2 regions of the Gordonia sp. GONU genome follow, and region 2 is predicted to be linked to the other one. Evidence: riboswitches for the same ligand, from Rfam matches in the RefSeq annotation. Region 2 holds a riboswitch; the other holds the start of a gene.
The links. A riboswitch is a leader RNA that binds a small molecule or an ion and turns the genes downstream of it on or off. The one in region 2 is predicted to bind cobalamin.

Region 1 (3,410 bases), on a different contig from region 2:
ACCAGCGGGCGATGTCGCGCGGGTCTCGCCGAACACGACGCGGGGTGAACACGTCACCGGAGTGGAATCGCGGTCACTGCTTCTCGCAGGCGATGCCGTCCTTGTCGCGATCGCTCTCGTCGTTGGCGTCGTAGAGGGCCTGGTCGACGGTGAAGTTCGTGACCGGGGTGCTGGAGGTCGAATCGACGGCACCGGGCTCGCCGACGCCGTGCGGGTGGTCGGCGTTGAGTGCCGTGCAGTTGGCGTAGTCGGTCGCGGCCGACGCGGGTGCCGCGACCATCAGCGGCGCGACTGCCATCGACGCCGCAGCGACGAACCCCAGAACCATCTTTCGCGAAGCACTCATCGTCGAACTCTCCCTAGACCGATGTGACCAGGCAAAGCTAACCCGGCAGCGTCGTCGGTATCCGCGTTGTGTCGCGAGATTGGTCCGGCCGATGGACAGTGCGCCATGCAAGGTCGTCACGGGACCGAAGGAGCGCGCTACAACCCGAATCGCGCCTGCATCCCGCGCAGGGTCTCGGCCGATACGAGCAGACCCGCCTCCTCGTCCGGCGACAGCGGCACCTCGAGTCGCGTCTGCGCACCACCGCGGTCGACGACCGTCGGCAGGGACAGACATACGTCCTCGAGCCCGGGGAACCCGGAGGCGACCGTCGAGACGGGCAGCACCCGGTGTTCGTCGCCGAGCACAGCTTCGACGATCCGGGTGGCGGCGAGGCCGATGGCGTAGTTGGTGGCACCCTTGCCCTCGATGATCGCGTAGGCGGCGTGCACGACCTCATTCCGAATGCGTTCGCGTGCAACGGAATCCATGGCCGGCCGGCCGGGCAAGGCCGTCCAGGATGTCAGCGGCACCCCGCCGATCGTCGCCGAAGACCACAGCGGGATCTCGCTGTCGCCGTGTTCGCCGACGATATAGGAATGCACACTCTGGACCGCCACACCGCAGTGCTGCGCAACGAGGAACCGTAGGCGCGACGAGTCGAGAACGGTTCCGGAACCGAACAGCCGATTCGACGGCAGGCCGGTGATCCGTTGGGCGGCGTAGGTGACGACGTCGACCGGATTGGTCACCATGAGGTAGATCGCATTCGGCGCGACCTCGAGCACCCCGGGCAGGATCGATCGTGTCAAACCTATTGTCGCCTCGGCCAATTCGAGACGCGACTGACCCGGTTTCTGCTTGGCACCGGCCGTGAACACGACGACGTCGGCGTCGGCGCACACCGACACGTCGTCGGAGCCGATGATGTCGGCACGGGGCACGAACTCGAGACCGTGCGACAGGTCGAGCACTTCCGCGGTGACCTTCGTCGCCTTGATGTCCAGCAGGGCGACGGTCCGCGCGACCCCCCGGATCAGTGCCGAGTAGGCGATCGCGGTGCCCACCGCGCCCGCGCCGATGATGGCCAGTTTCGTGGGCCGTCCGTCCATCGGATCACCGTCCGCCTCGGTTCGATTCGCGTCTGGTCGTTGCTCTGCCGGCCCCAAGCCTACGACCTCCGGGCAGCACTCGCCCGGCTACGCACGTTGGGCCTCGGTGTCCGTATTGCTAACCTCACCGGAGAGATCGGTCGCACCTGCACAAGCGGGTGCCGGGGAACCTGGTGCGAATCCAGGACTGGCGCGCAGCGGTATGGGGGACGGACCCGACATCAAGCCACTGGGGCAACCCGGGAAGGCGTCGGGTCCGGACGAACCCGAGTCCGAATACCTGCCGTTCTCGTCGAGTCCACCCGGTATCTCGCGCACAGATACCCAGACCGAAGGCAGTACCACCCGTGCCCCGTCCTCCCGACGGCACGACGATGATCGCCACCGACACGTCGGTACGGCGACTTCCGTCGATGCCTCTTGCCCTGATCCTTCTCGTTCTCACCCTGGTGAGCATTGCTGTCGCCACCGCTTTCGGCGCCGAGACCATACCCATCGGTGATGTCTGGCGTACCGTCGCCGGGCATCTCCGAGGTGACGAGCTCGACACCGCGCACTCCGTGATCATCTGGGATCTCCGTGTGCCGCGTTCGGTTCTCGCGGCGATCGTCGGCGCCGGTCTGGCCCTCGCCGGTGCAGTCATGCAGGCCCTCGTCCGCAATCCGCTCGCCGAGCCGTACCTTCTGGGCGTGTCCGCCGGAGCCGCGGTCGGCGCGACGGCCGTCATCACGCTCGGTTCGTTTGCCGCCCTCGGCGTCTGGGCGTTGTCCGGCGGCGCCCTGGTCGGCGCACTCGTGGCGTCGGTCACGGTGTACGCGGTGGCCCGGTCGCAGGGCGGACTGACCGCCTTGCGCCTGATCCTCTCCGGGGTGGTGCTGTCGTCGGCGTTCATGGCGCTGTCCTCCTTGCTGGTGTTCACCGCCGCGGACCCGCATGCCGCCGACAACGTGATGTTCTGGATGCTGGGCAGCGTCGCCGGCGCGACCTGGGCGAAAGTCCAGATCGCCGGCGTCGTCGTCGCCGTCACGGCGTTCGCGATGCTGGCGATCCACTCCTGGCTCGACGCCTACGCGGCCGGCACCGACACCGCGACGTCTCTCGGGGTTCCCGTGCGTGCCATGCGGAACGCGTTGTTCGCGGTCCAGGGCATCGTCGTCGGAGTCCTGGTCGCGGTCGCGGGCGGAATCGGATTCGTGGGATTGATCGTCCCCCACGCCGCTCGGCTGCTGGTCGGCGCGACGCACCGGGCGATGATCCCCGTCGCGGTCTGCGGCGGTGCCCTGTTCCTCGTGTGGGTCGATGTCATCTCACGAGTGGCGGCCTCACCACGCGAGATGCCGCTGGGCATCGTGACCGGACTGATCGGCGCACCCATCTTCCTGTTCTTGATGGGACGACGCCAGTACGTGTTCGGCGGCGGGTCCTGATGAGCTCCGGCACACGTTCGATGACCCTGTGCGCGAGCGCCGTCAGCTGTCGTCGTGGGGGCCGCACGATCCTGCGCGAGGTGGACCTCGACGTCCCGGCCGGAACCCGCCTCGCCATCGTCGGCCCGAACGGGGCGGGGAAGAGCACGTTGCTCCGGACCCTGTGCGGTCTCGAGAGACCGGCGACCGGGCGTATCCGGTTGGCCGGCGACGATCTCGATCGTCTTCCCGCGCGGCGTCGTGCGCTGTCGATCGCGGTCGTCGGTCAGGATGAACATCCGTCGGCCGAACTCACGGTCGCCGAAGCGGTCGGCCTCGGACGCACGCCGTACCGGTCTGCCTGGTCCACAGGCAATTCCGACGACCACGAGATCATCCGGTCCGCTTTGGAGCAGGTGGGACTGGGCGGTTGGGAACGCCGGTCGTGTATGCATCTGTCGGGCGGCGAACGGCATCGAGTCGTGCTCGCCCGCGCGATCGCCCAGCAGACGCCGATCGTCGTTCTCGACGAGCCGACGAACCATCTCGACGCGGCCTGGCGGCTGC
Region 2 (3,410 bases):
CCGGCGCCGAGACCATGAAGACGCCGAACAGCCCGCGATCCGGGATCGACCCACCGGAGGTCACCGCGAGTCGTTGGGCACCACGGCGACCCGTGATCACGCCCGCGTCGCGATCCCAGTTGACCCGGGGGCGCAGTTCGGCGAACTCGTCGGAAGGGAACCGTCCGGCGATGAGATCGAGCGTCGCGTCGAAGACCCCGCGTCCGAGATCTTTGTAGGGAGCGGCCCGGCGGACCACCTCGTACCAGTGGTCGACCTCGAGATCGTCGACGGCGGCGGCCGCGATGGTCTGCTGGGCAAGGATGTCCAGGGGATTCTGGGGAACCTTGATCTCCTCGATCGCACCGTCGAGCATGCGCTCGACGGTGACCGTGCAGTGCAGCAGGTCGGTGCGGTGTTTGGGGTAGAGGATGCCCTGGCTGATCTCGCCCACCTGGTGGCCCGCGCGGCCGATACGTTGCAGACCGCTCGCGACCGACGGCGGTGCCTCGACCTGGATCACCATATCCACCGCACCCATGTCGATGCCGAGTTCCAGCGAACTGGTCGCCACCACGCACGCGAGACGACCGGCCTTGAGGTCGTCTTCGATCTGGGCGCGGTGCTCCTTGCTCACCGAACCGTGGTGGGCACGCGCGAGAACGGCTTCGGCGCCGGAGCTCGCCCCGCTGCCCATCACGAACGCCGGGGCCCCGCCCGCGACCGTCGGATTGGCCCTGGGTTCGGTGGTTGTGCCTTGTCGCCCGGCGTGGATCTCGTTGAGCCGCGCGGTCAGCTTCTCGGCGAGGCGTCGCGAGTTCGCGAACACGATCGTCGCCCGGTTGGCCTCGATCTGGTCGACGATCGACGCCTCGACGTACGGCCACAGCGAACCGGCGGTGGGAGAGAAGGCATCGTCGAGTTCGGCCGGGTCGGCGCCGTCGGGACCGGGGGCCGGCGGGATGTTGGCCATGTCCTCGACCGGGACGTCGACGCGGAGGTCGAAGGTCTTGTCGGCCTTCGGTTTGACCACCTGGCACGGGGCCGACCCGGACAGGAACCCGGCGACGACCTGGGGTGGCCGCACGGTCGCCGACAGGCCGATCCGCTGAGCGGGTTTCTCGAGCAGTTCGTCGAGGCGCTCGAGGGTCAGCGCCAGGTGCGTGCCGCGTTTGGTCGCGGCGACCGCGTGCACCTCGTCGACGATGATCGCCTCGACGTTCGTGAGACTCTCCCGCGCCGCCGAGGTCAGCATGAGGTAGAGCGACTCCGGGGTGGTGATCAGGATGTCGGGCGGGGTCTTCACCAGGGCGCGGCGGTCGGCCGCCGAGGTGTCGCCGGAGCGGACGCCGACCGTGATGTTCGGTTCGGGCAGGTTCAGTTCCTGCGCGGCGCGGGTGATGCCGGTGAGCGGCGCGCGCAGGTTGCGCTCCACGTCGACGGCGAGCGCCTTCAGCGGCGAGATGTAGACGACCTTCGTGCCCGGACGGCGTGCAGCGGTGTCGGCGGCGAGCCGGTCGAGGGCCCAGAGGAACGCCGCCAGGGTCTTGCCGGAGCCGGTCGGTGCGATGACCAGCGTGTTCGCGCCGTCGGCGATCGAGGTCCAGGCGCCCTTCTGCGCCGCGGTCGGCTTGGTGAACGCCCCGGTGAACCATCGCCGGGTGGGGGCGGTGAAGCGGTCGAGTACCGAAGGGCGGGGCATCTCTCCACTATGTCTCACATGTGTGACAGGTCGGGGTATACAGTCATCTCACGCCTGTACGGGGAATCCGGTGAGAATCCGGAACGGTCGCGCCACTGTGAACGACGAACCGGACGCGGTCGAGGATTTCGACGGTGCCTGGGGAAGACATGAGTCAGGATGCCGTGCCGGCGAGTAACTGATCCACCACACTCACCGACGCGAGATCGGCGAAAGGACATCCCGATGACAGCTCCCCGTACGTCCGAAGCAGTCACACCCGCACCGCGCGCTCTCGCGGTACCGAATCTGTCGGTCGCCGGCGCGGCGCTCTGGCTGAGCCTCACCGTGCTGCTGGCCGGGCTCGCCTACTACTTCCTCGGCTACGACCAGGGTGTCGTCTCCGTCTTCGGCGAGGACACGCACGTGCACGAGTTCGTGCACGACGCCCGCCACTTCCTCGGCTTTCCCTGCCACTGAGTCGTTCTGACCCGATCGGTAGGGACAAGTTCACATGGAGAAGAGATTCATCGGCGCAGGCCTGCTGTCGGGCCTGATCGCCGGCATCCTGTCGTTCGTCTTCGCACGGTTCTACATCGAACCCGTGGTGTCGAAGGCCGTCGACTACGAGGGCGCCCGCTCAGAGGCCGAGGAGACACTGGCCCATGCCGCCGAGGCGGGTGGCCACCACCACGGCGACGGCGGTGAGGTCTTCACCCGCGCCATGCAGGAGAACCTGGGCGCCGGCGTCGGCAACCTGGTGTTCGCGCTGTGCATGGGGGCGTTCTTCGCGGTCGCCTTCACCGTGCTGTGGAGCTACCTCGGCAACCGGTATCCCGCCACCGATGCCCGCGCGGTCGCCGGAGTGATCGGTGCGATCGGTTTCGTGGCCGTCTTCGGCGTGCCGTTCTTCGCCTACCCGGCCAATCCGCCGGCCGTAGGGGACGACGACACGATCGGGGATCGGACCGGCGCCTTCCTGACCATCACCGTCGTGTCGCTGGTGCTGGCGATCGCAGCCGTCGTACTCGCGCTGTGGCTGCGTCCGCGGATCGGCGGGTTGGTGTCGGCGGTCGTGGGCGGCGCGGCGTATCTGACAGCGGTCGGTATCACGATCGCGTTCCTGCCGTCGTTCAGCGAGGTGCCCGATCCGGTGCGCGACGAATCCGGTCGGATCGTGTTCCCGGGATTCCCGGCGGATGTGGTCGCCGACTTCCGCGTGTACACGATCACCAACCAGGTCATCCTGTGGACGGTGCTGACGGTGACCTTCGCGCTGATCCTCGGCGCGATGGCGCGGTCGAAGAACCCGACCGCGCGCCGGACGGTCGACGCCGCCGAGAACTGAACGGGCCCGGACGTTCTCATGCAGATCATCACCGCCGGGCGCGCCGGTCCCAACAGATCGGTGCGCTTCGGCGGTGATGCGCCGCTGGACGAGCGCGGGCGGCGCGACATCGAAGCGCTCGCCGCATCGGTCGCCGGACCGGTGACGCTTTGCGGACCCGAGGCCGCGACCCGCGAGACTGCCCGGCTCCTGGGCGGGCGGCCGGAAGTCGACGACGCGCTCCGGACACTCGACGTCGGTTCCTGGGCGGGATCGACGCCCGAGGAGATCGACCCGCGCGACCTCGCGGCCTTCTTCACCGACCCGGCGGCCCGACCCCACGGCGGCGAGAGCGTGGCGGTATTCGTGCGCAGGGTGCACGCCTGGCGCGACCACCACGACACCGCGATGGCCTCGATCGTG

Region 1: it holds a riboswitch for cobalamin, as region 2 does, so the genes downstream of both, NWF34_RS18370 (iron ABC transporter permease) here and NWF34_RS13865 (CbtB-domain containing protein) in region 2, are expected to answer to the same signal.

What each region holds. Positions count from the first base shown of each region.
Region 1 is NZ_JANRHB010000024.1:32,280-35,689, forward strand. Features, by position in the region: gene NWF34_RS18360 (excalibur calcium-binding domain-containing protein) at 74-346, opposite strand; gene NWF34_RS18365 (L-lactate dehydrogenase) at 484-1,437, opposite strand; cobalamin riboswitch at 1,558-1,740, shown strand; gene NWF34_RS18370 (iron ABC transporter permease) at 1,812-2,864, shown strand; gene NWF34_RS18375 (ABC transporter ATP-binding protein) at 2,864-3,410, shown strand, end outside.
Region 2 is NZ_JANRHB010000013.1:57,615-61,024, reverse strand. Features, by position in the region: gene NWF34_RS13870 (ATP-dependent helicase) at 1-1,681, opposite strand, end outside; cobalamin riboswitch at 1,692-1,868, shown strand; gene NWF34_RS13865 (CbtB-domain containing protein) at 1,907-2,140, shown strand; gene NWF34_RS13860 (CbtA family protein) at 2,175-3,008, shown strand; gene NWF34_RS13855 (histidine phosphatase family protein) at 3,027-3,410, shown strand, end outside.